4 regions of the Streptomyces sp. NPDC042201 genome follow, and region 4 is predicted to be linked to each of the others. Evidence: riboswitches for the same ligand, from Rfam matches in the RefSeq annotation. Region 4 holds a riboswitch; each other region holds the start of a gene.
The links. A riboswitch is a leader RNA that binds a small molecule or an ion and turns the genes downstream of it on or off. The one in region 4 is predicted to bind cyclic di-AMP.
Positions count from the first base shown of each region.

Region 1: another riboswitch for cyclic di-AMP. It lies ahead of ACZ6MZ_RS15510 (transglycosylase family protein); the one in region 4 lies ahead of ACZ6MZ_RS13025 (transglycosylase SLT domain-containing protein).
Region 2: another riboswitch for cyclic di-AMP. It lies ahead of ACZ6MZ_RS07995 (M23 family metallopeptidase); the one in region 4 lies ahead of ACZ6MZ_RS13025 (transglycosylase SLT domain-containing protein).
Region 3: another riboswitch for cyclic di-AMP. It lies ahead of ACZ6MZ_RS25925 (M23 family metallopeptidase); the one in region 4 lies ahead of ACZ6MZ_RS13025 (transglycosylase SLT domain-containing protein).

Region 1 covers NZ_JBVJDS010000005.1:420,542-426,103, forward strand. Annotated here, with positions in the region: gene ACZ6MZ_RS15500 (cytochrome P450 family protein) at 1-404, shown strand, start outside; gene ACZ6MZ_RS15505 (transglycosylase family protein) at 542-1,486, shown strand; cyclic di-AMP (ydaO/yuaA leader) riboswitch at 1,751-1,923, shown strand; gene ACZ6MZ_RS15510 (transglycosylase family protein) at 1,927-2,613, shown strand; gene eno (phosphopyruvate hydratase) at 2,859-4,142, shown strand; gene ACZ6MZ_RS15520 (FtsB family cell division protein) at 4,269-4,742, shown strand; gene ACZ6MZ_RS15525 (DUF501 domain-containing protein) at 4,795-5,400, shown strand; gene ACZ6MZ_RS15530 (Ppx/GppA phosphatase family protein) at 5,397-5,562, shown strand, end outside.
Region 2 covers NZ_JBVJDS010000003.1:107,770-113,331, forward strand. Annotated here, with positions in the region: gene ACZ6MZ_RS07985 (M16 family metallopeptidase) at 1-529, shown strand, start outside; gene ACZ6MZ_RS07990 (M16 family metallopeptidase) at 547-1,929, shown strand; cyclic di-AMP (ydaO/yuaA leader) riboswitch at 2,113-2,282, shown strand; gene ACZ6MZ_RS07995 (M23 family metallopeptidase) at 2,296-3,069, shown strand; gene ACZ6MZ_RS08000 (GntR family transcriptional regulator) at 3,272-3,961, shown strand; gene ACZ6MZ_RS08005 (HPr family phosphocarrier protein) at 4,114-4,395, opposite strand; gene ACZ6MZ_RS08010 (bifunctional acetate--CoA ligase family protein/GNAT family N-acetyltransferase) at 4,583-5,562, shown strand, end outside.
Region 3 covers NZ_JBVJDS010000011.1:177,952-183,513, forward strand. Annotated here, with positions in the region: gene ACZ6MZ_RS25910 (STM4012 family radical SAM protein) at 1-666, shown strand, start outside; gene ACZ6MZ_RS25915 (STM4011 family radical SAM protein) at 673-1,518, shown strand; gene ACZ6MZ_RS25920 (SGNH/GDSL hydrolase family protein) at 1,544-2,368, opposite strand; gene ACZ6MZ_RS25925 (M23 family metallopeptidase) at 2,539-3,441, opposite strand; cyclic di-AMP (ydaO/yuaA leader) riboswitch at 3,446-3,605, opposite strand; gene ACZ6MZ_RS25930 (tyrosine-protein phosphatase) at 4,049-4,861, shown strand; gene ACZ6MZ_RS25935 (DUF6126 family protein) at 4,904-5,095, opposite strand; gene ACZ6MZ_RS25940 (helix-turn-helix domain-containing protein) at 5,120-5,562, opposite strand, start outside.
Region 4 covers NZ_JBVJDS010000004.1:593,587-599,148, forward strand. Annotated here, with positions in the region: gene ACZ6MZ_RS13010 (hypothetical protein) at 1-296, opposite strand, end outside; gene ACZ6MZ_RS13015 (aminoglycoside phosphotransferase family protein) at 414-1,412, opposite strand; gene ACZ6MZ_RS13020 (SDR family NAD(P)-dependent oxidoreductase) at 1,659-2,408, shown strand; gene ACZ6MZ_RS13025 (transglycosylase SLT domain-containing protein) at 2,492-3,328, opposite strand; cyclic di-AMP (ydaO/yuaA leader) riboswitch at 3,333-3,490, opposite strand; gene ACZ6MZ_RS13030 (M14 family metallopeptidase) at 3,858-5,198, opposite strand; gene ACZ6MZ_RS13035 (CehA/McbA family metallohydrolase domain-containing protein) at 5,362-5,562, opposite strand, start outside.

The DNA of each region.
Region 1 (5,562 bases), on a different contig from region 4:
CGTCGGGGGTCGAGGAGCTGCTGCGGTACGACGGGCCCGTGGAGATGGCGACCTGGCGCTACGCCACCGAGCCGCTGACGCTCGGCGGACAGCGGATCGCGGCGGGCGATCCCGTCCTGGTCGTACTCGCCGCCGCCGACCGTGACCCGGAGCGGTTCGCCGATCCGGACACGCTCGATCTCGCTCGCCGTGACAATCAGCATCTCGGCTACGGGCACGGCATCCACTACTGCCTCGGCGCCCCGCTCGCCCGGCTGGAGGGACAGGCCGCGCTCGCCACGTTGCTGACCCGGCTGCCCGATGTGCGGCTTGCCCAGGATCCTGCTGATTTGCGATGGCGCGGAGGGCTCATCATGCGTGGATTGCGCACGCTTCCGGTGCAGTTCACGCCATTGTCCGGCTGACGGAACGTCAGGACTGTGACTTTCGCGTGATCTCTGCTGCATCGACTTGTGACAAGCGTTCGAGTACCGCTACGTTCACCGACGACTCAGCAGCAACACGCCGTAGTCGAATTGACAGTCTCACGGAAGGCAACCGCATGCGCTCCGCGAACGGCCGGCACCGTCGACCTCGCCAGGCCCCCGCCCTGATCGTCGCGGCAGGGGTGACCGGATCGGCGCTCGCGATCCCGCTGCTCGGTGCCACCGGCGCCGTCGCGGCCGACGCCACCACCTGGGATCACGTCGCCGAGTGCGAGAGCGGCGGAATGTGGAGCGCGGACCTCGGTAACGGCTACTACGGCGGACTGCAGATCTCGCAGGAGACCTGGGACGACTTCGGCGGCGGGGACTACGCGGCCCGCGCCGACCTCGCGAGCCGCTCCCAGCAGATCGCGATAGCCGAGAAGGTGCTCGCCGCGCAGGGGCCGACGGCCTGGCTCAGCTGTGCGGCGATCTCGGGGCTGACGGACGACGGCGCCCTGCCCGGCGTCGACCCGGGGGCCGCCCCCGACGCGTCCGGAACCCCGAAGGACAGAGGGAGCGCCGATCCGGCGGACACGGCCCCGTCAAAGTCTCCGTCCAAGTCGCCGTCAAAGTCCCCGTCGACTCCGGACGGCGCGGAGAAGCAGACGGACAAGCCGGCCCCCTCCGGGTCCGCGGGCGGCTCCGGCTCGGACGGCTCCGACGCCTCGGACGGCTCCGACGCGGAGGGCGCGGACGGTACGGATCCGGCCACCGGCAAGCACCGCGGCGACGCCGCCCCGGAAGAATCTGCTTCGGGCAATTCGGGCGAAGACCGCGAATCTGGACGTCATGCCTCGCGAGGTGACGGATCGACACGCGACGCGGACGGCGTCGACGGTGGGGCGGAGGGCGCGGATGGTGCGTACACCGTCCAGTCCGGCGACTGCCTCTGGCTCATCGCCGACGAGCAGGAGGTGCCCGGCGGCTGGACCGCGCTCTACGAGGCGAACAAGGACACCGTCGGCTCCGACCCCGACCTCATCCTTCCTGGCCAGAGCCTTGATCTCGGCGTGAAGTAGGGGAAGTTAGAGGCCCTATGTCCGCTTCTGTGCAAGTGAGACAAGGGTCTCTTTGCCGCAACTCGGGCTTTTTGCTCCGTCCGTTGACCCGCTGGATCCCTCACCTGCGTAAACACCCACGATCCGCCGGGGGATAAGGGCGTTTTCTCACCTATGCGCCCCTTTGGATATCCGGCAGACCTGTGATTACGGTCTGAACCGCTCGCACCGCGGGCCTCGTCGACCGTCACGCCGAATCCTGCCGTCGGTCGGGGGGAGTAATCGTCGCGTCAAGCGCCGAAGGCAGGAGCGGGGGACCCAAAGGTTCGTGCCGGCCCGGCCGTCGAGAGACGGCCGACGACCGGCTTGGGGTGAAGTCGTGTGCGAGAGCGCGCGGCCGGGCAACTCACTTGGCCCGAACCCGACAGCTGACCTCGTAGGCGTCGGTGAGGAGAAGCTCCATGCTGCGTTCCAGCAAGGCCAAGCACCGTCGCCCGTCCTCGTCCAGGGCTGTTCGCTACGCCACTCTCGCCGGCATGACCGGTGCCGTCGTCGCGGCGCCGCTGATCGGTGCCACGTCCGCCTCCGCCGCGACCCCGTCCGAGTGGGACCAGGTCGCCCAGTGCGAGTCCGGCGGCAACTGGTCCATCAACACCGGCAACGGCTTCTACGGTGGCCTCCAGTTCACCACCTCCACCTGGGCCGCGTACGGCGGCAGCGCCTACGCCGCCAGGGCCGACCAGGCCTCCAAGTCCCAGCAGATAGCCGTCGCCGAGAAGGTCCTGGCCGGCCAGGGCAAGGGTGCCTGGCCCAGCTGCGGCGTGAACCTGTCCAACGCCGCGTACGACGGCGGCTCGGCCGACTCCGCAGCGCAGCCCGTTCCCCAGCAGAAGGAGCAGGCCCAGCCCGCCCCCCAGCCGGAGCAGCCCGTCCGTAGTGACGCGCAGGCCGCCTCGCGCGGCGAGAGCCGTCCCGCCCCGGTCGAGAAGGGCGACGGCGAGTACAAGGTCAAGTCCGGCGACACCCTCTCCAAGATCGCCGGTGCCCACCACGTCAAGGGTGGCTGGAAGAAGCTGTTCGAGCTGAACAAGGACATCGTCAAGGACGCCGACGTCATCCACCCGGGCCAGCTGCTCCACCTGAGCTGACCCGCCCCGGCCGGCCCCGACCACCCCGGTCCGGCGGCCCGGCCGGCCGGCCCCGGCCACCCCGGTCCGGCGCGTTCTCCCCCGTACGCGCCGGGCCGGGGTTTCCGCTGTCCGCCCCGCCCTCCGAGGGCCGGACGGTCTCAGCGGGCGGGCACCGGCCTGCCGACGATCCCGAGCGGTTAGGCTCTTGCCGCAAGGCCAAGAAGACCCTGCACTCAAGCGTCACATCCCAGAAGGAGATGCTCGTGCCGTCCATCGACGTCGTCGTAGCCCGGGAAATCCTTGACTCCCGAGGCAACCCCACGGTCGAGGTCGAGGTCGGCCTCGACGACGGCAGCACGGGTCGTGCTGCTGTCCCCTCCGGTGCCTCCACCGGTGCGTTCGAGGCCCTTGAGCTCCGCGACGGTGACAAGAACCGCTACCAGGGCAAGGGTGTCGAGAAGGCCGTCCTCGCCGTCATCGAGCAGATCGGCCCGGAGCTGGTCGGGTACGACGCCACCGAGCAGCGCCTGATCGACCAGGCGATGTTCGACCTGGACGCCACCCCGGACAAGTCGTCGCTCGGCGCCAACGCCATCCTCGGCGTCTCCCTCGCCGTCGCGCACGCCGCCTCCGAGGCCTCCGACCTCCCGCTCTTCCGCTACCTGGGCGGCCCGAACGCGCACCTGCTGCCCGTTCCGATGATGAACATCCTGAACGGCGGCTCGCACGCCGACTCCAACGTGGACATCCAGGAGTTCATGATCGCCCCGATCGGCGCGGAGTCCTTCTCCGAGGCGCTGCGCTGGGGCGCCGAGGTCTACCACACGCTCAAGAAGGTCCTGAAGGAGAAGGGGCTCTCCACCGGCCTCGGCGACGAGGGCGGCTTCGCGCCGAACCTGGACTCCAACCGCGCCGCGCTGGACCTGATCCTCGAAGCCATCAAGGAAGCCGGTTACGCCCCCGGCAAGGACATCGCGCTCGCGCTCGACGTCGCCGCGTCCGAGTTCTACAAGGACGGCTCGTACGCGTTCGAGGGCAAGTCCCGCTCGGCCGCCGAGATGACCGAGTACTACGAGGAGCTCGTCGCCTCGTACCCGCTGGTCTCCATCGAGGACCCGCTCTTCGAGGACGACTGGGCCGGCTGGAAGGTCCTCACGGACAAGCTCGGCGCCAAGGTCCAGATCGTCGGCGACGACCTGTTCGTCACCAACCCGGAGCGGCTGGCGCGCGGTATCGAGGAGGGCTCCGCCAACGCCCTGCTCGTGAAGGTCAACCAGATCGGTTCGCTGACCGAGACCCTGGACGCCGTCGAGCTGGCCCAGCGCAGCGGCTTCAAGTGCATGATGTCCCACCGCTCCGGTGAGACCGAGGACGTCACCATCGCCGACCTCGCCGTCGCCACCAACTGCGGCCAGATCAAGACCGGCGCCCCGGCCCGCTCCGAGCGCGTCGCCAAGTACAACCAGCTGCTGCGCATCGAGGAGATCCTCGACGACGCCGCGGTGTACGCCGGCCGCAGCGCGTTCCCGCGCTTCCGCTCCGCGTAGTGAGGAAGCTCCGCCTCGCGCCCGCGGAACAGGTGACAGGGCGCGAAGGCGGAGCGTAGCGAAGCGTCCCCGGCCGCGGTCCCGTACCGTGTCGGGGACGTACGCACGTGACAGGGGAGGCGAGCCATGGCCGGGAACCGGGACCGGTTCTCCACCGCGACCAGGCTGCGGCTGCTCGGCGAGCAGACCGCCGCCCGCGTCTACCGCTCGCAGAACCGCCGGCAGGACCGCCGCTCCCGGCTCACCGGCCGGGCGGCCTTCCTCGCCCTGATCCTCTGCACCCTGGTGGTGGCGCTCGCGTATCCGATGCGGCAGTACGTGTCGCAGCGCAACGAGATCGCCGACCAGCAGCGGCTGACGCGCGAGGCGAAGCAGCGGGTCGAGGAGTTGCGCGACGAGAAGGCGCGGCTCCAGGACGACGCGTACATCCAGCGGCTGGCCCGCGAGCATCTCCACTATCAGCTGCCGGGCGAGACCGGCTACACCATGATCGACCCGGAAGCGGTGAAGCAGGAGCGCGAGGAGCAGGGGACGGCCGGCCGTCCCTGGTACTCGAACGTTCTGGACGGCGTCGACAACGCCGACCGCCCCGGCAGATAGCACCCGACCGTAGAACCACCCGACCGTAGAACTCTGTAGAACCAAGGCAGGCATGCACACGCCCCCTCCGCAGACCGAACGCACCGAGCCCACCGAGGCGGATGTCGCGGCGTTCAAGGAACAGCTCGGCCGCCCGCCGCGCGGATTGCGCGCCATCGCGCACCGCTGCCCCTGCGGACAGCCGGACGTGGTCGAGACCGCCCCGCGGCTTCCTGACGGCACCCCCTTCCCGACGACGTACTACCTGACCTGCCCGCGCGCGGCCTCGGCCATCGGCACGCTGGAGGCGAACGGCGTCATGAAGGAGATGACCGAGCGCCTCGCGACCGACCCCGAGCTGGCCGCCGCGTACCGCGCGGCCCATGAGGACTACCTCGCGCGCCGGGACGCCATCGAGGTGCTGGAGGGCTTCCCCAGCGCGGGCGGCATGCCGGACCGGGTGAAGTGCCTGCATGTCCTGGTCGGCCACTCGCTGGCGGCAGGCCCCGGGGTGAACCCGCTGGGCGACGAGGCGCTGGCGATGCTGCCCGAATGGTGGAGCAAGGGCCCGTGCGTGACGCCCTGCAAGGAAGCGGACGCCAAGGAAGCGGACGGTCGGCAAGAGAACGGCCAGGAAGAAGACGGCCAGGAAGCAGACAGGGCGGGGGACGCCGGATGACCAGGGTCGCCGCCATCGACTGCGGGACGAATTCCATCCGGCTGCTCGTCGCCGACGCGCACCCCGACACGGGCGAACTGACCGACCTCGACCGGCGGATGACGATCGTCCGGCTCGGTCAGGGCGTGGACAGGACGGGCCGGCTCGCCCCCGAGGCGCTGG
Region 2 (5,562 bases), on a different contig from region 4:
GTGCGACGCCGCCGACCTGGCGCTCACCGTCCTCGGCGGCGGCGAGTCCTCCCGCCTGCACAACCGTCTGGTGCGCCGGGACCGGACCGCGGTCGCCGCGGGCTTCGGGCTGCTGCGGCTGGCCGGCGCACCCTCGCTCGGCTGGCTGGACGTGAAGACGTCCGGTGGCGTCGAGGTCCCGCAGATCGAGGCCGCGGTCGACGAGGAGCTGGCCCGCCTCGCCGCCGAGGGCCCGACCGCGGAGGAGATGGAGCGGGCGCAGGCCCAGTTGGAGCGCGAGTGGCTCGACCGGCTCGGCACCGTCGCGGGCCGCGCCGACGAACTGTGCAGGTTCGCCGTGCTGTTCGGTGACCCGCAGCTGGCGCTGACCGCCGTGACGCGCGTGCTGGACATCACCGCGGACGAGGTGCGGGCGGTCGCCGCGGCGCGGCTGCGCCCGGACAACAGGGCGGTGCTGGTGTACGAACCGGTGACCGCCGAGGACACGGCCGCCGACGAGACCGACGAGCACGAGGGGGCGGACCAGTGACCGACGCTGCCGTGACCATGGACTTCCACCCGCAGCCGACCGCCGGCGAGGCCAGGCCCTGGGCCTTCCCGGCCCCCGAGCGTGGGGCGCTGCCCAACGGCCTGACGGTGCTGCGCTGCCACCGCCCCGGCCAGCAGGTGGTGGCCGTCGAGATCAATCTCGACGCCCCGCTGGACGCCGAGCCCGAGGGGCTCGACGGCATCGCCACGATCATGGCGCGCGCCTTCTCCGAAGGCACCGACAAGCGCAGCGCCGAGGAGTTCGCCGCCGAGCTGGAGCGCTGCGGCGCCACGCTCGACGCGCACGCCGACCACCCGGGCGTACGGATCTCCCTGGAGGTCCCCGTCTCCCGGCTGCCCAAGGCGCTCGGGCTGCTCGCCGAGGCGCTGCGCGCCCCCGCCTTCGCGGACAGCGAGGTCGAGCGGCTGGTACGCAACCGGCTCGACGAGATCCCGCACGAGACCGCCAACCCGGGCCGCCGCGCCGCCAAGCAGCTCTCCAAGGAGCTGTTCCCCGCCTCCTCGCGCATGTCCCGGCCGCGCCAGGGCACCGAGGAGACGGTGGAGCGGATCGACGCCGCGGGCGTGCGCTCCTTCTACGAGGCGCACGTACGCCCCGCCACGGCCACCGCGGTGGTCGTCGGTGACCTCACCGGGGTCGATCTGGACGCGGTGCTCGCCGACACCCTCGGCGACTGGACCGGCAACACCGCCGCTCCCCGTCCGATGCCGCCCATCACGGCCGACGACACGGGCCGCGTGGTGATCGTGGACCGGCCGGGCGCGGTACAGACCCAGCTGCTGATCGGCCGTATCGGCGCCGACCGGCACGACCGGGTCTGGCCGGCCCAGGTGCTGGGCACGTACTGCCTGGGCGGCACCCTCACCTCCCGGCTCGACCGGGTGCTGCGCGAGGAGAAGGGCTACACCTACGGCGTGCGGTCCTTCGGCCAGGTGCTGCGCTCCTCGGCGCCGTCCGCCCCGGGCGGGGCGACGGGCGCCGCGATGCTCGCCATCAGCGGCTCCGTGGACACCGCGTCCACGGGCCCGGCGCTGGAGGACCTCTGGAAGGTGCTGCGCACCCTCGCGGCGGAGGGCCTCACCGACGCCGAGCGCGATGTGGCCGTCCAGAATCTGGTGGGCGTCGCACCGCTGAAGTACGAGACGGCGGCGTCCGTCGCGGGCACGCTGGCCGACCAGGTCGAGCAGTTCCTCCCGGACGACTTCCAGGCGCAGTTGTACGCGCGGCTGGCCGAGACGGGCACCGTCGAGGCGACGGCCGCCGCGGTCAACGCCTTCCCGGTGGACCGGCTCGTCACGGTCCTCGTCGGGGACGCCGCGCAGATCAAGGAGCCGGTCGCGGCTCTGGGCATCGGTGACGTGACGGTGGTCACCGGCTGATCCCGCCGTGAGAGGAGCCCCGGCGACGCCGTCGCCGGGGCTCTCTTATGTCCCTTTTATTGGAGAGATCGCCTATCTGCCCTGTGGTGTGCGCTACAAAGGGGCCTGTCTGTTTGGTGATTGAAAGACGGCCCGCTTAGCGTCGGTCCGGCTGTTCGCCAGTTACGCCGTATTCGCGGCATCGGGCAGCCATCGCCGAGTCCCCGTCAGGCGCGAGCCTGGGGAGCCGGGGACCCACACGCAGTCCCTGGGGTGAATCGGACACCTTCGCGCTCACCCGTGCGGAGGAGTCCGTAGGAGACCTTCCTGCTCCGAACCCGTCAGCTAACCCGGTAGGCGAGAAGGAAGGAAAGGACCAGCCACTTCATGGCGTTCACCCGTGCCACCGGGAAGCATCGTGCCCGGAGCCGAACGACCCGCAGGGGCGCGCGTATCGCAGGCTTCGCGACCCTCACCGCCACCGGCGTCATCGGCACTCTGGCCGCCCCGGCGCACGCCGCCGGTACGGACGTCCCGTCAGGCCGCCAGGGCGGCCAGGACCGGGCCATCGTCATCGACGACTCCCTCGCCGGAGTGATCGAGGCCCAGGCCGAGGCGCAGCACCGGGCCGCCGCCCTGGCCAGGGCGGAAGCCGACGCCAGGGCCGCGGCGAAGGCCAAGGCGGAAGCCAGGGCCAAGGAGATCCGCGAGGAGGAGGAGCGCGCCGCCCGCGCCGCCGAGCGCAAGCGTCTCAACTCCTTCCGGCTGCCGCTCGCCGGCTCGTACGTCACCACCGGCTATCAGTCCGGCGGCTCCCTGTGGTCCTCCGGCAGCCACTCGGGCATCGACTTCCGCGCCGCGACCGGCAGTTCGGTCGTGGCCGTGGGCACGGGCACCGTCGTCGAGGCCGGCTGGGGCGGCTCGTACGGCAACAACATCGTCCTCCGGATGAACGACGGCACGTACACGCAGTACGGCCATCTCTCCTCGGTCGGCGTCTCGGTCGGCCAGTCCGTCACCCCCGGGCAGCGGATCGGCCTGTCCGGCGCGACCGGCAACGTCACCGGACCGCACCTCCACTTCGAGGCCCGGACGAGCCCGGACTACGGCTCCGACATCGACCCCGTCGCGTATCTGCGCGCGCACGGCGTGAGCCTCTGACCGTCCGGACCGCTCCGGTCCCGCTTTGTCCGCCCGAAGGCCCCGGCTGCCCGCCGGGGCCTTCCGCGTCCGCCCGGCTGCCGCGGCCAAGAGATATCCAACGATTCCGGGCACCCATCGGAAATTCGCGTGCATTGCAATAGAGTCACGGAACAGGTGTCGATCGGCAGCGTTTCGCGCGGATTAAAGCGGAGGTTTGAACATGCGCATTCCCGCGCACTCGGTATGCACAGCGATCCGTGACGACATCATCTCCGGTGTATTCGAGCGGGGCGGCCGGCTCACCGAGGAGCAGCTCGCGCGGCGCTACGGGGTCTCCCGCGTCCCGGTGCGCGAAGCCCTGCGCACCCTGGAGTCGGAGGGCTTCGTGACGACCCGCCGCCATGTCGGCGCGTGTGTGGCCGAGCCCTCGGACCAGGAGGCGGCGGATCTCCTCGATGTGCGGCTGCTGCTGGAACCGCTGGGTGCGGCGCGCGCCGCCCAGCGTCGTACGGAAGCCCATCTCAAGGTGCTCCGCGGCCTGGTCAGGCTGGGCCAGGAGCGGGCCCGCCGGGGCCAGGGCGAGGATCTGCGCTCGCTCGGCGCCTGGTTCCACGAGACCCTCGCCCAGGCCTCGGGGAGCCCCGCGCTCACCGCTCCGCTCACCCAGCTGAGACACAAGATCGCCTGGATGTACACCGTCGAGCAGCCCGCCCATCCGGTGGAGTCCTGGGCGGAGCACGGCGCGATCGTGGACGCGGTGGCGCGCGGCGACGCGGAGCGCGCCCGGGCGCTGACGGCGCTGCACGCGGAGCGGACCGCGGGGGTGCACCGGCTGCGGCGCCCCGAGCGCGGCCGGGAAAAGATGAGGGCTTCGCAACATGATGTAAACACCGCGAGTGCCCGCACTTAACAATCGCGCCGTATACAAAGAAGAGAATTCCGCAGGACCTGTTTTCTGCTGCCCGCACGAAATAAACAGAGCCGCGGTGGGCTGAATTCAGCGCATCGCGGCTCTGTCATGGAAATGTTCCGTACGGGCCCGGCCGTCCGGGAAAATCGGCGTCAGACGGTCTCGGGAAGCTCGTCCAGCCCTTCGGCGACCAGCCTCGCCAGCCGGTCCAGAGCGACATCGGCGCCGTCCGCCTCGGAAGCGAGCACGATCTCCTCGCCGCCCTGCGCGCCCAGGCCGAGCACCGCGAGCATGGACGCGGCGTTGACCGGGTTGCCGTCGGCCTTCGCGATCGTCACGGCGACGCCGGTGGCCGTGGCGGCACGGACGAAGATGGAGGCGGGGCGGGCGTGCAGGCCCTCGGCCCAGCCGACGTTGACGCGGCGCTCAGCCATGGTGTTGCCCTTCAAGTCTCATGATGTTGTCTAGACCAGTCTCTCATGTGCCGCGGAGTACGTTCCTGCTGACCCCGGACCCCTGTCCGGCCGCCGATCGGCTCCCCCAGAGTGCCTCAGAGTGGCCTGGCGCATCCACCGCCGCGACCCGCGCGTGCGCCAGGGGCCCGCGCCGTAGGCTTGGGTCATGGAGACCCCGCCGGACCACGCGTACCCCGGTCACTGGGAAGCAGACGTGGTGCTGCGTGACGGAGGCACCGCCCGGATCAGGCCCATCACCACCGGGGACGCCGAGCGGCTGGTCAGCTTCTACGAGCAGGTCTCGGACGAGTCGAAGTACTACCGGTTCTTCGCCCCTTACCCGCGGCTCTCCGACAAGGACGTCCACCGGTTCACCCACCACGACTACGTGGACCGGGTGGGGCTCGCGGTGACGGTGGGCGGGGAGTTCATCGCCACCGTGCGCTACGACCGGATCGACGGACGCGGCCGGCCGGCCTCCACGCCCGCCGACGAGGCCGAGGTCGCGTTCCTCGTCCAGGACGCCCACCAGGGGCGCGGTATCGCCTCTGCCCTCCTGGAACACATCGCGGCGGTCGCCCGGGAGCGGGGTATCCGTCGTTTCGCCGCCGAGGTGCTGCCCGCCAACAACAAGATGATCAAGGTGTTCCGGGACGCCGGCTTCACCCAGAAACGCAGCTTCGAGGACGGGTCCGTACACCTCACCCTCGACCTCGAACCCACCGTCGAGTCCCTCGCCGTGCAGCGCGGCCGCGAACAGCGCGCCGAGGCGCGCTCCGTGCAGCGGCTCCTCACGCCGGGGTCGGTCGCCGTGGTCGGTACCGGCCGCGCGCCCGGCGGCGTCGGCCGCACCGTCCTGCGCAATCTGCTCGACGCCGGCTTCACCGGCCGTACGTACGCGGTGAACCGCGCCTTCGCCCCGGACCTCCGCGAGATCGACGGCGTCCCCGCCGTGCGCTCCGTCGCGGAGATCGGCGAGCCCGTCGACCTCGCGGTCCTCGCCGTCCCCGCGCAGCGGGTGCCGGAAGCCGTCGCGGACTGCGGTGAACACGGCGTCCAGGGAGTGGTCGTCCTCTCCTCCGGCTACGCGGAGAGCGGCGCCGAAGGCCGGGAGCGCCAGCGCGAACTGGTGCGGCAGGCCCGCTC
Region 3 (5,562 bases), on a different contig from region 4:
GCGCTCGCCTGGCAACCCGAGGAGCTGTATCTCTATCCCCTGTACGTACGGCCCCTGACCGGCCTCGGCAGGATCGGCGCGGGCAGCGACGCGGCCTGGGACGCACAGCGGCTGCGGCTCTACCGGCAGGGCCGCGATCACCTCCTCGCGCAGGGCTACGAGCAGGTGTCCATGCGGATGTTCCGCCGCACCGGCTCCCCGTCCCAGGGGGCCGACGACCACGCCTGCCAGACCGACGGCATGATCGGCCTCGGCTGCGGAGCCCGCTCGTACACCTCAGGGCTGCACTACTCCTTCGACTACGCCGTCGATATGCGCGAGATACGGACGATCATCGACGCGTACGCGGCGGCGGAGGACTTCTCACGGGCCGAGGTGGGCTACCGGGTCGACGGCGACGAGCCGCGCCGTCGTCATCTTCTCCAGTCGCTCCTGCAGGCCGGGGGCATGGAAGTGGCCGGCTACCGCGAGCGGTTCGGCAGCGGCCCCGCCGAGGACTTCCCGGCGGAGCTGGGCCGGTTCGCGGCGCTCGGCTGGCTCGACGGCGGCGCGGGCCCCGGGCTGCTGCGGCTCTCCCCCGAAGGGCTCGCCCACTCGGACGCTCTGGGCCCGGCGCTCTTCTCCCCTGCCGTACGGGCCGCGATGGCCACGTACGAAGCGAAGTGAGACCCCGTGGACCTGACGATCCTCTACCGCGGCCCGCTCTCCTCCTGCGACTACGACTGTCCCTACTGCCCGTTCGCCAAGCGGCGCGACAGCCGCGAGCAGCTGCGCGCCGACCGGGCCGCCCTGGAGCGCTTCACCGCCTGGGCGTCGGCGCAGACGGAGGACCGGCTGTCGGTCCTGTTCACCCCCTGGGGCGAGGGTCTGGTCCGCTCCTGGTACCGGCGCGCGCTCACCGAGCTGTCCGGGCTGCCGCATGTCCGCCGGGTGGCCATCCAGACGAATCTCAGCTGCCGCACCGACTGGCTGGCGGACGCCGACCCACGGACGCTGGCCCTGTGGTGCACGTACCACCCGGGACAGACGCCGTACGACCGCTTCCTGGCGAAGTGTCATGACCTGGCCGACCGGGGCATCCGGTTCAGCGTGGGCGTCGTCGGCATCCCCAGCCATCAGGAGCACGCACGCCGGCTGCGCGCCGAGCTGCCCGGACACATCTATCTCTGGATCAACGCGGCCGAGGGGCACAGCTATACGGACGAGGAGGCCGACCGCTGGACGGAGCTCGATCCGCTCTTCCCGTACAGCCGCCATCCGCACCGCTCGGCCGGTCTGCCGTGCCGTACGGGTGAGTCGGTGATCTCGGTGGACGGGGAGGGTACGGTACGGCGCTGCCATTTCGTCCGCGCCGAGCTGGGCAATCTCTACGACGGGTCGTACCGGCGGGCGCTCGGCCCCCGGGCCTGCCCGCTGGCCGTGTGCGACTGTCATATCGGCTATGTGCATCTGGAGACGCTGCCGTTGTACGACGTCTTCGCTGGCGGGGTACTGGAGCGGATCCCGGCGGGGGCGTAGCGCGGGCCCCGGCACACCCCCGCCGTCAGTGCTTCAGCGGCAGCAGATCGGGCCGTTTGGCCGCGACATGGTCCCCGGAGGAGACGCCGCGCAGCCGGCGCCCGATCCAGGGCACCAGATACTCCCGCGCCCAGTGGATGTTGTCGCGCCGCACCTCGAACGTGCCGCGCGGCTGCTGTGGCGGCCACACCTGGTCCGGGTCTGCGGGCACGTCGAGGCCGAGCACCTGTGCGGCGCGCAGCGCGACACGGGTGTGTCCCTCGGGTGACAGATGCAGCCGGTCGCCGTCCCAGGCCCGCCTGTCCTGGACGGACTTGAGGGACCAGAGGTCGAGCACGGGACAGTCGTAGCGGTCGGCGATGGACCGTACATGAGCGGTGTACGTGGCGATCTTGCCGCGCAGATGGCGCAGCACGGGGACACCCCGGGTGTCGAAGCCGGTGGTCACCATGACGGTGCCCACGGCGCCGGTGAGGTCGGCGACGGCGCGTTCGAAGCGCTCGGCGACATCGTCGGGGTCGGTGCCGGGCCGGATGATGTCGTTGCCTCCGGCGCAGAAGGTCACCAGGTCCGGGCCGAGTTCCTTCGCGCGCGGTATCTGCTCGTCGACGATCTGGTCCAGCAGCCGGCCGCGTACGGCGAGATTGGCGTACCGGAAATCGCCGTGCACGGCGTCCGCCGTCTCGCCGGAGACCGGAAGCTGGTCCGCGAGCAGAACCGCGAGGCGGTCCGCCCAGCCGACGTACAGCCCGTCGGGTCCTGGGTCTCCCACGCCTTCCGTGAAGCTGTCACCGATCGCCGTGTACGACCCGAATACGCCTCTTCTTCTTGATCTCGAATCGTCTGCCACAGCAGCACATCTTTCACCCGTGGATGTGACCTACGCGACCGTAAGAAGGAGTTGACGGTGGGTGAGATATGCCATCGGTCAAGATTCGCCCAAGCGGGAATACGCGAAATGATCTCCGCCCGGCACTCCAGGTGCCGGGCGGAGGTGATGTCATATCAGGGCTTCCCCGATCAGATGGAGACGCCGTGCTGACGGAGGAATTCCAGCGGGTCGATGTCCGAGCCGTACTCCGGGCCGGTCCTGATCTCGAAGTGCAGGTGCGGTCCTGTGACATTGCCGGTGGCGCCGGAGAGCCCGATCTGCTGGCCCTCGCTGACGGTCTGGCCGGCCGAGACGGAGAGGGAGGACATGTGGCCGTACTGCGAGTAGTGGCCGTCGCTGTGCTGGATGACGACCTGGTTGCCGTACGAGCCGCCCCAGCCGGCCGTCACGACGGTGCCCGCGCCGACCGCCTTCACCACGGTGCCGGTGGAGGCCGAGAAGTCCACACCGGTGTGGTAGCCGCTGGACCAGCTGCTGCCGGAGGCGTGGTACGGCGTGCTGGGCTGCCCGCCGTCGATGGGCAGGGTGAAGCCGGAATCGCTGCTCGGCGCGGGGGTCTCGGTGGCCGGGGCGGTGGGCTCCGTGACGGTGGACGGCTCCGAGGGCTCCTCGGACGGCTCCGCGGGCTTCGGGGGCTTGCTGGAGGTCGTGGCCGGGGTCGCGGAGTGGGCGGCCCTGGCCTTGGCGCCGAGGGTGAGCTTCAGGCCGGGGTGGATCAGCGACGGGTCGGCGCCGATCGCCTTGCGGTTGTCCTTGTACAGCTTGTGCCAGCCGCCGCGGACCTTGTGGTCGCGGGCGATCTTGGACAGATAGTCGCCGGCGACCACGGTGTAGAGCCTCGGGGACTTGGCGGAGGCGGACAGGCTCTGGGCCGTGTGCGCGACGGAGGCGGACTGCGGCGCGGCCTTCTCGGCGGCGTGCGCACCGGTGGCGCCCATGAGCGGAAGCGCGAGGGCGGCCCCGCCCGCGCCGGCGACGATGAATCCGCGGGCAATCGGGTTGGACTTGGGACGGCGATGCTTACCGGGCATGACGAATTCCTCTCCGGCGCCTGCGAGGTAAGCTGTCGGGTTCGGGCTGGAGATGCCCGGCCGCGCGTGCTGCGCGACTTCACCCCAAGCCGGTCCTGGCCTAAGGGCCGGCGTACTACCTGGGTTCCCCGCTCCTGCCACGCGTGGATGGGTGAGTGCGAATTCCGAGCGGCGGCAGGATTTGGCGTTCCGCTCGGATTGAGGGTGAACGTAGGCGAGTCGGGACGGCCTGAACAAGCCCTCTGATTTCCGCCGATGACACCCGCTTCGATATCACCGGGGAATTCCGGTCACCCTGCGTGGATTACCGATCTTCGGATTCCATGTGAGGCGGCAAATTCCGTTTCTTGGTACAGCCACGCAACGTCACGGATATGATCCTGCTCACTGGCCGAGGCTCATCTCGCCCTCGACCGGGGCACGTTGGGCCAAATATCCCAATGCGGACAGATGATGATTTGGGCGATATCAACCCGTGCGCGATGTCCGAATAATGTCGATCTGTATCCCCGGCGGTCGAACTGATTGCCGTGCGAACAGATGTCGTAGGGTCAGGAGTCGACATCGTCGGCGAGCAGCGCCGACGGCAGACACGGAGGAGCAGGCCGTGACGCAGCAGCTGCCGCAGGTCCCGTCGACCGAGCCCGAGCTGTCCGGAGTGCGCAACTTCCGTGACGTGGGCGGGCTGCCGACCACGGACGGCCGACGGGTACGGTACGGACGGCTCTTCCGCAGCGGCCATCTCGCCAACGCCACCGCGGCCGACGCCGCCTTCCTCTCCTCCCTCGGCCTGCACACGGTCTTCGACTTCCGCAATGCCGCCGACCTCAAGCTCGACGGCGTGGACGTGGAGCTGGCCGGGGTGCGAAATGTGAACATTCCGCTCACCGACCCGGCCGACGGCGCCGAGTTCTGGAAGATGGTCCGGGACGGTGATCTCGACCAGCTGCGCTCGCTCCTGTCGGACGGCAAGGCCGCGGACCGGATGATCAACTCGTACCGGGCGATCATCACGGACCGCGTCGCCGAGCACAGCCGGGTGCTGCACGCCCTCGCCGAGGAAAGCGTCCCGGCGCTGATGCACTGCGCGGCGGGCAAGGACCGGGCAGGGCTCTCCATCGCCGTGTCCCTGCTCGCGGTCGGGGTCGAGCCCGAGGCGATCGAGGCCGACTATCTGAAGTCGAACGACCCGCACCGCCGTTATCTCGTACGCCGCAGCGACAACTCGCCCGCCGGCAAGTCCCCCGAGGTGATGGAGCTGCTCAGCCCGCTCTTCGACGCCCGCGCCGAATACCTCGCCGCGGCCTTCGAGACCATCGAGAAGACCTGGGGCACCACCGACCGCTATCTCACCGAGGGCCTCGGCCTCGCCCCCGAGACCCGCGAGCGGCTGCGCGCCCGTCTCCTCGACGAGAGCTGACCGAGCGGCGGCGGGCCGGCCGCCCCGGCCCTCGCCGCTGCCCTACTGCCCGCGCGCTCCCAGTTCGAAGAGCAGGTAGAGGAAGCCCGCGAAGAGATGGCCGGCCACCAGATAGGCGAAGAGCCGGATCACCAGCCCACGGGGGAACGACTTCTCCTCATGCGTGACGCGCGCCGGCCCGGCTTCCGGCTCGGCAGGCGTCGCGGCCGGGTTCCCGGCTGGATTCTCCGACATGGTGACTGGCCTTTCTCTGGCAGGTCAGCGGCGATGGGCCCCGCCACCGAGGCACAGCTCGGCGGCGGGGCTCTGCAGCAGGGTATGGACGAAGAGCAGCTCGGTCCCGGCGGGCCCGGCGGCCGCGATCCGGTGCGGTGTGAGCGAGTCGAAGTGCGCGCTGTCCCCCGGGCCGAGCACATGCACGGCGTCCCCGAGGCTCAGCCGCAGCCGTCCTTCGAGGACATAGAGCCACTCCTCCCCCGGGTGTACGCGGACGAGGTCACCCTGCGCCCCGTACGGCACCTGGACGCGCAGCGGCTGCATGGCCCGGCCCGAGCCGCCCGCCTGGTGGTACGTCCAGCCGTCCGCCTCCACGGGCTCCGTCCGGCCGGCGCGGACGATGGGGTCGCGCTCCGGCGGGATCTCCCCGAGCAGCTCGGAGACGGTCGTCCCGTAGATACGGGCCAGGGCCAGCAGCATGGGCA
Region 4 (5,562 bases):
GCGAGATCGTCCCCGGGGTCGAGGGCCTTGGTGGCCGCCGCGGGGTCGTCGGCGAGGGCCCGGACCGAGGCGGGCAGCTGCCGGCACGGGTCGTTGCCCTGGTCGTCGGCGCCGCCGGACAGGGGGACCGCGATACCGGCGGCCAGCACCACCACGGCCACCGCGGAGGCGAGCAGCCAATGCTTTCTCAGCAGCCCGAACCGGCCGCCCGGCTCGGTGGAACCGTCCGCGGGCCCGACGCCGAGCCCCTCGGCACGCCCGTCGCCACTGTCACCGTTGCTTCCCCCACCACGCATCCGGGCAGACTAGCGACCACCACCACTCCCGGCCCCGCCGGGGCCACACCCACGTAGGGCGACGTCGGACCCATGCGTCGTGTGACGCTCCGTCAGGACGCGTTCCTGCGTTGCCTTCTAGAGCGGTGGCTCGGTGAAGAGTTCCCGCAGCCACCGGGCGCTCTCCGCGCCGCCCACGCTGTCGGATGCCCCGGGGAAGAGCCGCCCCCAGGAGCAGGCCCGGCCGATCGCTCCGAGCCTCCAGGCCAGACCCACCGCGCGTCGCAGTTCCGCCGTCGTACGGCCGCCTCCGGTCCACGGCTCCAGGTAGGCGTCCCGCAGCCGGGGCAGCACCTCGGGCCCGTACCGCTCGCGGGCGGCCCGGGCGGGGACCAGCAAGCTGCAGAAAGGATGGGCGACGGCCGCGTCGCCCCAGTCGAAGAAGGTGAAACGGCCCGGCTCCGGGGCGAAGAGCTGGGCGTCGTGCAGATCGGAATGGTCGAGCGAGTCCGCGACGCCCGCGCCCGCGAGCTCCTCACACCAGTCCACGAGCCGGGGCCGCAGCTCACGCAACGCCTTGAGGTCGTCGACCTCCAGCGCGGTGTTCTCCTCGACGATCCGGTCGAAGGTCCGAGGAAGCGCGGCCGCGCGCGCGTCGGGGACGCCGAGCATGTCGATCTCCTCGGTGTACGGAAGCAGTGCGTGTTGCATTCCGGCGTACTGGCGCAGCGGCTCTTCCCAGGCACGCGGGTCGGCGGGGCCACGGTCGAGTACGTCCCTGAAGAGCGTGCCCCCGTCCGGAAGCAGCGCCCAGCCACGGTCGGCGTCGACGGCGAGCGGCGTCAATACGTGCTCCGGAACCCAGCGAGCCAGGGCCTCGGCCAGACCCGCTTCGAATCCGCTGGCGGGTGGGTTGGCCTTGAACCACACGGCGTCGTGTCCTTCGACGGACATCCGCACCAGGACGGACCACGGCCGCAGCCGGACCTTCCGCTGCCCTGTTTCCCGCAGCCCGTGGGCGGCGAGCTCGCGCTCCGCCCAGCCGAGAGCCGCGCCCCGCCATGCCTCTTGCTCCCACGGTGTGACCGCTTCCCGGTATCGCCCCCGGTCCACGACCTCCGGCACATCACGTCGCATCGCGCCATCACATCACCGGGCCGGCCGAGTCTCCATCCGGTTTTCTCCCGGTCCGGACGACAGCTCGATGACTTATCTGTCCATTTTGGGATTAATGGTCGGCTTTCATTGGTTATCGCACTTACGAGGTGTGCGGCAGAGCGCGGCGCCCATGTGATCGTCTGCGGACGCGACGCCGAACGCGGTGGCTCGACGGCCGGCACCCGATACGAGAAGCACACCCGATCCGAGAAGGAATTGTCAGCCATGACCACTCCCGTCGTTCTCATCACCGGAGCCCTGACCGGCATCGGCCGCGCGACAGCCACCACGTTCGCGGCGGCCGGAGCGCATATCGTCGTCTCCGGACGGCACGAGGAAGCTGGCCTCGCCCTCGCCGAAGAACTGCGCAAGCTGGGCGGCGAGGCGGAGTTCATACGCGCCGACGTGCGCCATGACGACGACCTGAAGACACTCGTCGACGGAACCATCGAGCGCTTCGGCCGCCTCGACATCGCCGTCAACAACGCCGGGACCGAAGGCGAGTTCAGCGCGATCACCGACCTGACCCCGGAGACGTACGCCGCGACCTTCGACACGAACGTACTCGGCACGCTGCTGAGCATGAAGCACGAGCTGCTGGCCATGCGGGCGCAGGGATCCGGCGCCATCGTCAACGTCAGCTCCGTCTTCGGCGAAAGGGGCTACCCCAACGGCGCGCTCTACGTCGCCAGCAAGCACGCGGTCATCGGCCTGACCCGGTCCGCCGCGCTGGAAGCCGCCGCCTTCGGCGTGCGCGTCAACGCCGTCGGCCCCGGCCCCGTACAGACCGAGATGCTCGACCGGTTCATCGGCCGCAGCGACGAGACGAAGAGTTCGTTCGTCGCCACTGTCCCCCTCGGCCGGGCGGGCGATCCGGACGAGATCGCCGAGGCCATCGCCTTCCTCAGCTCCGACCACGCCGGCTTCATGACCGGCCAGACCGTCTTCCTCGACGGCGGCTTGACCGCCGCCTGAGGATCGGACCGGCACCGGCGACCTACCGGCACGGCACATTCCCCTACCCGGGGCCGAGTAGGGGAATGTGCTGTGCCGGTAGGTCAGTAAGGACCGTTCACATTGTCGATCGAGCCGTACCGGTCGGCGGCGTAGTTGCACGCGGCGGTGATGTTGGCGACCGGGTCGTAACTGTCCATCGACGTACCGGGCACGTGATAGGCCTGGAACGTCGGGTCGATCACCTGCAGCAGCCCCTTGGACGGTGTTCCGGCCGCGGCGTTGGAGTCCCAGTTGTTGATGGCCAGCGGGTTGCCCGAAGACTCACGCATGATGTTCCTGTAGATGCCGTCGTAGCTGCCGGGAATGCCTTGCGCGGCCATGACGTCCAGCGACTCCTTTATCCAGCCGTCCAGATCGTTGGTGTACGCCGGTGCGACTGCCTCGGTCGCGACTTCTGCCGGCGCGACTTCCGCCGTCGCGACTGCCGGGACGGTGGCACTACTCGCACCGACCGGCGCGCTCGCGGCGACCGCCGGTGTGGCCGCCTGATCGGCGGCGGACGTGGTCGCCGTCCGCGACTCCGCCTTCCCACCGAGCGTCAGCTTGAGGCCGGGACGAATCAGCGACGGGTTGTCGCCGATGGTCCGCCGGTTGTCCTGATACAGCTTCTGCCAGCCGCCGCTCACGGAATGGGCGCGGGCGATCTTGGACAGGGAGTCACCCGCGACCACGACGTAGGTCACGGAGGTGTCCTTCTGAGCGGCGACAGCAGTCGCCGGGTCCGCTTCCGCGGTGACACGGTGGGCCGACGGCGCGGCGCCGGCGGTTGTCGCCGCCACCAACGGGAGGGCGAGTGCCGCCCCACCCGTGCCCGCGGCGACGAGGCGTCGAGCGAGCGGGCTGGTTCTGGGACGACGGTGCTTTGCATGTGCGGGCATGACGCATTCCTCTCCGTCGCCTGCGAGGTGAGCTGTCGGGTTCGGGCTGGAGCTGCCCGGCCGCGGTGGAATGCGGCTTCACCCCAAGCCGGTCCGGATTTCGGATCGGCGACTTACCTGGTTCCCCCGCTCCTGCCGTACGTGAGTGGACGCGGTTTCCGGATGGCGGCAGGATTCGGCAGTCCATCCGGATTGACGCGAACGTAAGCGAGACCGCCCGGGCGAAACAAGTCCCGAATTCGCAACGCAATCCCCTTTTCGAATCCAGCCGGGAAAGATCCGGCTATTCATCCGATGCCGGGGAACTCAACTTTCCTTCCCTGACAGGGAAATGGAGAAGGAAGCGGGAACCACGGCGCACCACAGAGGTGACACACATCACGGCCGCAACAGAGCCACCACGCAGAACACCGACAAATCGCCCTTATAGGCCGCTCTTGACGAGGAGAAACCATCCCAAACCGCCCGGCCGCCGCAGAAAGCCGCGGCACGGCGGGCGAGGCCGTGCCGCGGCGGTCCACGCGCGGGATCACGCGCAGTACTGCTGCTCCTTGCCGATCGACCGGTACATGCAGTCGGCGTTCTCGATCAGCTGGAGCACCGCGTCGCGGTTCCGGCTGGTCTCACGCTCGATCACCTCGTCGGGCGGATAGAAGCCGCCGCCACCGGAGCTCGGGTACATCTCGAAGGTGTAGCTGAAGACCTTCTGGTTGCCCCACAGCCAGTCGTCGATCGAGCCGTCGGTGATGTACAGGTCACTGGACTGCTCGGGCGTGTACCCGTTGCTCGCGGCCATCTTCCTGCCGACGGCGGCGAAGGCGTCACGGTCGTCCTGGGTCAGGCCGGGCGCGGTGTCGGCGTTGGTCCAGCCGAACGGCCAGAGGACCAGCTCGCTGTACGTATGGAAGTCGATGGCCGCCTTGATCTGCTGCTTGCCGCCGACGACCCGCGAGCGGACGAAGTCGGCGACGACCTTCACCTCGGGGGCGGACTCGGCGGCCCGGCCGCGGTAGGTCTCGGAGCTCGCGGAGCCGGAGGAGCCGCCGCAGCAGCCCCATTTGAAGTTCCAGTTACGGTTGAGGTCGGTACCGACGTACGAGGAGCCGGAGTTGGGCTGACGGTTCTTGCGCCAGCTGCGGTACGCGCCGGAGGCGATGTCGTACTCTCCGCCGTCCGGGTTGAGGTCCGGCACGATCCATATCTCACGGTTGTTGACGGCGTTCGTGATACGCGAGTCGGAGCCGTATCCCGCGCCCATCTCACGCAGCAGATACAGCGCCATCTCCACCGTGAGATGTTCGCGCGCATGCTGGTGGTGGGTGAAAAGGACCTCGGGCTCGCTCTCGTCCGTCGCGACGTTGTCGCTCACCTTGACGGCGATGATGTCCCGGCCCTCATAGGTCTTGCCGATGACACGCTTGGACATGAGATTCGGATACTGCTGAATGCGCTGGTCGATCTCCGCGTTCATCTCCGCGTAGGTGTGATAGCGGGAGTCGGCGGGCGGAAAGTCCATGGGGGCGACGGCCAGTCCGTCGGTCCGTGCGGGCGGCGCGGGCAGCACGGTGAGCCGGTAGCCGAGGGCGCGAAGGCGCGTGGACTGCTCGGCGTTGGCGCTGACGACGACCGAGTGATCGTCGGCCTCGTCGATCGATACGCCGGTCGCGACGAGGGCGGTGCGATCGGCGGCGGTGGCCGGGCCGTGGATCTCGTACTGCCGGATCACCTCCTCGGCAGTGGCGGCCGACGCGAGGGCGGTCGCGGCGGGCGCGCTCGGGGAGGTCGCGGCGGCGGCGAGCGGCGCCGCGACCGCGAGAGCCAGTAACGCCGTGAGGGTGGCGGACCTTCTGCGGTGGATGCGTAGTCGCATGGTCTCTCCTGTAGCGGGGGGAGTCCGGAGAGGCGTCCCCATGCGACGCATCGTGAGACCCTGGCATGCACCCGTCAAGAAGCGCTGTTCGGCCATCGCCGGGGCCCCGCCGCCCCGGGCCGGTTCCGCCGCCGCGCGGCAACGGAACCGGCCCCCACAGGACCTAGCGGACCTGGACGAAGACCGGGTTCGAGTAGAACCACAGATCGTCCCAGGGGCTCTCCTGCCCGTCGGCGAGCGGCTCGACCTCGTCCGTGCTCGTACCGCGCACGCGGGCGTAGAGGTCACTTTCCACATTGCGCAGGGTGTGCCGGATGACGTACTCCTTCCCCTGCTTGCGCCAGTCGCGCGGGCCGAACCGGGC